3 regions of the Nitrospirillum goiasense genome follow, and region 2 is predicted to be linked to each of the others. Evidence: riboswitches for the same ligand, from Rfam matches in the RefSeq annotation. Region 2 holds a riboswitch; each other region holds the start of a gene.
What was found. Region 2 has a riboswitch for S-adenosylmethionine ahead of metZ (O-succinylhomoserine sulfhydrylase). Riboswitches for the same ligand answer to the same signal wherever they lie in the genome.

Region 1: it holds a riboswitch for S-adenosylmethionine, as region 2 does, so the genes downstream of both, ULB03_RS03415 (threonine aldolase family protein) here and metZ (O-succinylhomoserine sulfhydrylase) in region 2, are expected to answer to the same signal.
Region 3: it holds a riboswitch for S-adenosylmethionine, as region 2 does, so the genes downstream of both, ULB03_RS24260 (hypothetical protein) here and metZ (O-succinylhomoserine sulfhydrylase) in region 2, are expected to answer to the same signal.

The regions. Positions count from the first base shown of each region.
Region 1 is NZ_JAXQNP010000002.1:229,454-231,714, forward strand. It holds gene ULB03_RS03410 (hypothetical protein) at 1-184, opposite strand, end outside; gene ULB03_RS03415 (threonine aldolase family protein) at 331-1,422, opposite strand; SAM-I-IV-variant riboswitch at 1,479-1,586, opposite strand; gene ULB03_RS03420 (hypothetical protein) at 1,667-2,261, opposite strand, start outside.
Region 2 is NZ_JAXQNP010000002.1:885,944-888,204, forward strand. It holds gene ULB03_RS06540 (hypothetical protein) at 1-223, shown strand, start outside; gene secB (protein-export chaperone SecB) at 318-758, opposite strand; SAM riboswitch at 1,003-1,080, shown strand; gene metZ (O-succinylhomoserine sulfhydrylase) at 1,142-2,261, shown strand, end outside.
Region 3 is NZ_JAXQNP010000004.1:546,863-549,123, reverse strand. It holds gene ULB03_RS24265 (TetR/AcrR family transcriptional regulator) at 1-1,052, shown strand, start outside; gene ULB03_RS24260 (hypothetical protein) at 1,068-1,418, opposite strand; SAM-I-IV-variant riboswitch at 1,465-1,595, opposite strand; gene ULB03_RS24255 (MaoC family dehydratase) at 1,637-2,261, opposite strand, start outside.

The DNA of each region.
Region 1 (2,261 bases), 660 kb from region 2:
TCGCGGCCACCAGCTTCTCCGCCGTGCGTTGGATTTGCTGGATCTCCTGCTTCACCTTGGCGTGACGGGCCAACAGCTCATACACGTCGCTGATCACCAGGCGCAGCAATTCCATCAACAGCACGCCGGCCAGGATGGCGCCCACGATGGCTAGGATCACCAGATCCGGTTTGTCGATATGCACCAGGCCCCCAGCTGCTGATGGAATGGATGACGCTATCGCATGGACGTCTCTCTAGGTTTGTACGGTGAATCGCCCATTAACAGGCTCAGAATCAGCGGAATCTTCCGTATAGGGGACGGCCAACGGCAGCCGTCCCCCTATCCCCGTTATGCCGCGGCGACACCGGCGCCGCGCAGGGCCGCCTCGCGGATGTCCGCCACCAGCTGGTCCACCCGCTCGGGCTGGGTGTCCCAGGCGAACATGAAGCGGGCGCCGCCGCCGATGAAGGTGTAGAAGCGCCAGCCGCGCGCCCGCAGGGCATCCAGCACCGCGGCGGGTGCCGTCAGGAACACGGCGTTGGCCTGCACCGGGAACATCGGCGCCACGCCCGGCACATCCGTCAGCCCGGCCGCCAGGCGCCGGGCCCCGGCGTTGGCATGGGCGGCGTTGCGCAGCCAGGCGCCGTTTTCCAACATGCGCACCCAGGGTGCGGACAGGAAGCGCATCTTGGACGCCAGCTGGCCCGCCTGCTTGCAGCGATAATCGAAGTCTTCCGCCAGGGTCCGGTCGAAGAACAGGATGGCCTCGCCCACCGCCATGCCGTTCTTGGTGCCGCCGAAGCACAGCACGTCCACGCCGGCCCGCCAGGTCATGTCCGCCGGGCTGCAGCCCAGGCTGGCGCAGGCGTTGGCGAAGCGGGCGCCATCCATGTGCAGGCGCAGGCCCAGCGCCCGGCAGGTGGCGGAGATGGCGCGGATCTCCTCCAGGCTATAGACCTGCCCCGTTTCCGTGGGCTGGGTGATGGTGACGGCGCGCGGCTTGGGGAAATGGATGTCCGACCGCCCGGTGGCCAGGGCGCGGATGGCGTCCGGCGTCAGCTTGCCGTCCGTCGTCTGCGCCACCAGCAGCTTGGACCCGTTGGAGAAGAACTCCGGCGCGCCGCACTCGTCCGTCTCCACGTGCGCGGAGGCGGAGCAGATGACGCTATGGTAGGACTGACAGAGCGAGGCCAGGGCCAGGGAATTGGCCGCCGTGCCGTTGAAGGCGAAGAAGACGTCGCAAGGCGTGCCGAACAGCTGGCGGAAGGCGTCGGCCGCGCGCGCCGTCCACACATCCTCGCCATAGGCGGCGGCGTGGCCGCTGTTGGCCTCCGCCATGGCGGCCCAGGCCTCCGGACAGACGCCGGAGTAGTTGTCGCTGGCGAACTGCTGCGCCTCGAACTGAGGGGGAACGGTCGCGGTGTGCGTGTCGCTGGTCATGGGCAAGGCCGCCTTCGTGATCACTGGTTTCGATCAAGAGCGAAACGGACACGTGGCAGCTTCCCGTTCATTGCCGGATCGGCCACATCCTTCCCTGGGGGAAGCGCCACCTTGCCGGGTAAGCAGGTTGGCGTTGAGCGTCAGCCCAACTCTTGATGCATGGCCAGAGGGATACCGGCAGACGGCCGCCGGCGCAAGCCCCTTGCAGCGCAACCCGGTGCGGCATTTTCAGGCGGGGTGGGCCTCAGCCACCGATGGCGGGGGCGGGGGTCAGGCCCAGCCCCTGGGCCGCCGGCCGCGCCGCGGCGGGCGGGCGCACCGGCAGGGGGCGCGGCACCGGGGCGGGTGCGGGGTCCTCCACGGGGTCAGCCCCACCGTCCTCCCCCAACAGGTCGGCCAGCGCTTCATCCTCCGCCGGGGGCTGGACGGGGACTGCGGCCGCGGTCTCCCCATCGGCGGCGGGGATGTCATCGCGCAACGAGATGGGCAGGACGACGCTGATGGTGTAGCCGCCCTCCCGCGCCAGGCGATTGGTGACCAGCACGCGGAAATCGGCCTCCGTGGGGGCGTAGCCGTGAACCACCCCGGCCTCCGCCATGCCGCCGCCGCCCCGGCCCATGCCACTCCGGCCCACCTGGCGGGGCGCCACCGCGGCCCGCAGGTGCGCCTCGAACAGCTGGTCGCCCGGCGCCCATTCCAGGGACACGAGGTTCAGCGGACGGGGCACCGTCTGGCGCAGCACCGCCATGCGGGCGCGCACCTCCTCCGTCTGGGCGGCGATCTCGCGCAGCGCGTCCTCGCCCTCCTTCAGGGCCATGGCCAGCTGCTCTTCCTGCTGG
Region 2 (2,261 bases):
GCTGGCCGGCGCGCTGGAGACCCTGGGGCTGGAGGTCACCCTGGCGGCGTCGGCGCGCGAGGCGCAGGCCGTGCTGGCGGACGGGGGCGGCGAGTGGCAGGTGGTGGCCGGCACCAAGGCGACGCTGGCCGGCCTGGGTGACCTCCGTCTTCCCCTGGCGGTGGTTCCCGCCGGCGCCGATGCCGTCACCGCCGACGCCCTGATCCGCGCCGCGCGCGGCTGACCTCTTCCCGCGCCCAAAAGAAAACCGCCCGGGCCATACGGCGCCGGGCGGCTTTGACGAACAACGATGGCCGGGCTTGCGCCTGGATCGAGGCTTACGCCTGGGCCATGTCTTCCGGCTTTTCGGCCGCCAGCACCTGGCGACGGTACAGATCCACGAAGTCCAGCGGCTGCAGCATCAGCGGCGGGAAGCCGCCGTCGCGCACCGCGTCGGACACGATGGCGCGGGCGAACGGGAACAGCAGGCGCGGCGCCTCGATCAGCAGGACGGCGCGGGTCTGGTCGACCGGCATGGGCGGCATGGAGAAGATGCCGGCGTAGGACAGTTCCACGATGAAGGCGGTGCGCCCGTCGTGGTTGGCCTCGGCGCGGATGTTCAGCGCGACCTCATGGACGTTTTCCGCCACGTTGCGGGCCTGCACGTCGACCTGCAGGTCGACCTTGGGCTGCTGGCCGTTCATCAGGCTGGCGGGGGCGTTCGGGTTCTCGAACGACAGATCCCGGACGTATTGGGCATTGACCACCAGCGGCAGCATGCCGGCGCCTTCGGGGGCGGTGCTTCCGTTGGCGGCGCCGTTCAGGCTGGTCTCATCGGACATAGGTCTGGGACTCCCGGTAAAAGCAAATCAGCTATTCCGCAGAAGCGGACTGACGCGCGCGGGACTAGCACGGAAGCGGCTGGCCGGCAACCGCGCATTATCAGCGGGCATTACCCCAGCCGTCCTTGCATTGTCCCGATGACAAGGTCGCCGTTGACGCTCGGCCCAACGTGAGCCTAAAACCGGAATCCGTGGTGATTTGCTGACCGGCTTGCAGACCACGTTAAACAAGCTGCTAAAAGGTCGGGCCGTACATAAGGTACACCGACCACACCGCCGCCTTCGCCGGTCGCGGTTGCCTTATGATCGGAGTGACGGCCATGGGCCAGACGCCTGACAATCCCGCTTCCACCGCCCCCACGCTCCGCCCCCGCACCCAGCTGGTGCACGGCGGCACGCGCCGCAGCGGCTTCGAGGAAACCTCCGAAGCGCTGTTCCTGACCTCGGGCTTCATCTACGCCAGTGCCGAGGAGGCCGAGGCCGCCTTCGTCAACGACGGCTCGCGCTTCGTCTATTCCCGCTTCCGCAACCCCACCGTCGTCATGCTGGAGGAACGGCTGGCCGGGTATGAGGGCTTCGCCCGCTGCATCGCCACGGCCAGCGGCATGGCGGCGGTCCATCTGGCCGTCATGGGGCTGCTGAAGGCCGGCGACCGGGTGGTGGCGCCGCACGCGCTGTTCGGCTCCTGCCTCTACATCGTCAAGGATCTGGCGCCGCGTTATGGCATCCAGTGCACCCTGGTGGAAGGCACGGACCTGGCGCAGTGGGAAGAGGCGCTGTCCACCCCGGCCAGCGTGGTTTTCCTGGAAAGCCCCAGCAACCCCACCATGCAGGTGGTGGACGTGGCCGCGGTTGCGGATTTGGCCCACAAGGCCGGCGCCCGTGTCGTGGTAGACAACGTCTTCGCCACCCCCGTGCTGCAACGGCCGAAGGAATTTGGCGCCGATGTGGTCGTCTATTCCGCCACCAAGCATATCGATGGCCAGGGCCGCTGCCTGGGCGGCGCCGTGCTGTGCGATGACGAGGTGGCGACCCTGCTCTCCCCCGTCCTGCGCCACACCGGCCCGTCCATGAGCCCCTTCAACGCCTGGGTGCTGCTGAAGGGCCTGGAGACGCTGGAACTGCGCGTCAATGCCCAGGCCGCGTCCGCCCTGGCGCTGGCCCAGTTCCTGGAAAGCCACCCGGCGGTGTCGACAGTGCTGTATCCCGGCCTGCCCAGCCATCCCCAGCACGACCTGGCCATGCGCCAGATGAAGACCGGCGGCACGGTCATCACCTTTGACGTGACGGGTGGCAAAGAGGCGGCGTTCCGCCTGCTGAACACGCTGAAGATCATCAAGATCTCCAACAACCTGGGTGATGCCAAAAGCCTGATCACCCACAACGCCACCACCACCCACCAGCGCCTGACGGACGAGGAGAAGGCCAAGGTGGGTATCG
Region 3 (2,261 bases), on a different contig from region 2:
TCCAGGCGGCTGTGGAGCGGGACCGGCAGACCTGGGTGCAGTTCCATGAGTCCGTGGGCCGGGAAGGCATGCCCCTGGCGGCCTTGGCGGAGGCCTTGGTGGTGCAGGCGCTGGACCTGTCCTTCCGGCAGGGCGCCATCGAGTTGGTATGGTATGAGCTGATCCATCAGGCCCGCCACACCCCCGCGCTGCGTCCCATCCTGGCCGATTGGTATGAGGAGCGGAAGGCGCGCAACCGCGACCTGTTCGCTTTGGCCGGCCTGCCGGCCCATGTGGCGGACGTCATGACCCATTACCTGGTGGGTGACCGTTCCACCCTGCTGGTGGCCGGTGGCGCCTCGGGCTACGCCCTGTCGGTGGCGGAAAATATCCGTTACCTGTGCGACCCCCAAGGCAACAGCGGCCTGTGGTATGAGCGTCTGCGCCGCCCGGCATGCCGGGCGGCGGACGGCTTGGACACCTTAGGTGAGACCGAGCGGCGCATCGCCGCCGCCGCCGTCGCCATCATCATCGACCAGGGCGTGGCCGCCGTCACCCACCGCGCGGTGGCGCAGCGGGCCGGTGTCTCCCTATCCTCCACCACCTATCATTTCCGCTGTCGAGCCGACATCATCCGCCGCGCTTTCCAGTTGATCCATGAGGATCTGCGGCGGGAGGTTCCGGCGACCCACCGCGAGCCCCCGCCCCTGTGCGTCTTTCTGCGGGCCGTGGCGGAGCACATGCTGGTGCCGGTGGCAGGCGAACGCGTCGCCGGGCGCAACGCCACCTACGCCATGGGCGACTTCGCGTTGGAGGCCTGCCGCGACACACCGCTGGTCCCGCTGTACCTGACCTTCCGCCAGGATCGGGGATCACGTATCTGTGCGGCGCTCGACCATGTGGTCGGGGGCCCATCCTCCCTTTCCCCGTTCCAGGCGCAGATCGTCTCCACCTGGATGCAGGGGCGCGCCCAGATCCTCAATGCCCTGGACGCGCCGCCCGACGTGGACGGCTATGCCGGGGAATTGATCGTCCTGCTGCGTTATCTGCAGCCGGCCTTGCCCAGGATTTGAGGCGTCCCCAGCGGATCAGAAGTTCAGGCGTCCCAGGTGGCGTCCGGCCAGGACCCAGGCGCGGGCGGCGGCCAGCTGTTCGCCCGGCAGCACCTGGCGCAGGTGGACCACCCGGCGCTGATGATGCCGGCTTTCCAGCACTGTGTAGATGTGGGTGTGGACGCCATGGCGCCGGTGCACGACGGCATAGGTGCGGGCGACACAATCGGACACGCCCGGCAGGGGCGTGCGTTCCTCCCGCAGCAGGTGGACGCTGTCGCCTGGCCCACTGACGATGCCGGGGGCGGGCTCAAGTGCGGGCTGGCCCTCTTCCGGCTGCGTAATGACAGGGGAAGGGCTTACGGGGAAGGCGGCGGGTATATGCACGGCGTGTCCACTCCAGACGGACGTGACCGGCCCTGCGACCATACGCTGCGACCCACTTGGTTGCCGCCGCACGGGATCAATCCCGGTGGCCGCCACATCTCCGCATGTGCTGCGGAAACCACCTTGCCTGGGTTGGCAGGTTGGTGCGGGACGCCGGCCCCGCTCCTGATGCAACAACGACGGCGTCGCCGCCGTCGGATATTGGATACTATCGCTGGTCAGGCTTGGCAATCCGACATTTGGGCATGGCTGGCCCAGCGTTCCGGGCCCCAATGGGGCGCCAGAACCAGGGCGCGGCCGGTGGCGACGGTCTCACCCCTTCCCCCGCCCGCATGGATGCGGCAGACCGTGGCCAAGTCCACCAGCCGCTTGTCGGGGCGCAGCCGGGTGATGGTCACCGTGGCGTCCAGCGGTGCATCCAGCGGCACCCGGCGCGAGAACACCGTTTCCTGCTTCAGGTAATTGGTGCCGGGCCCCGGCAGGCGCGTCCCCAGCAGGAAGGAAAACAGGCTGAGCACCAGCGGTTCCCGCAGGCGATGGCCGGTCAGCCGCTCATAAAGGCCAAGATCAGCGTCGGCATAGAGGCGGGTGACGCTGGCGGTGGAACCGCCCAGCGGATCGGTCCAGCCATTGTCGGGGGGCAGTGAGGAGGCCAATGGGGCCAGGGTCGCCACGCCCTCGCACACGGCCTGCCCATCGGCTTGGCGCTGGGCCAGAAGTCGGACGCGGGTGTCGTCCTGCGGGTCGGCGCGGAAGACCAACGCCTCGTCAGCGTAGGCCGGGGCGGGAAAGGTCACGGCCAGCCGGGCCAGCGGCGGACCGGGCCGCGCGTCGGATACCAGG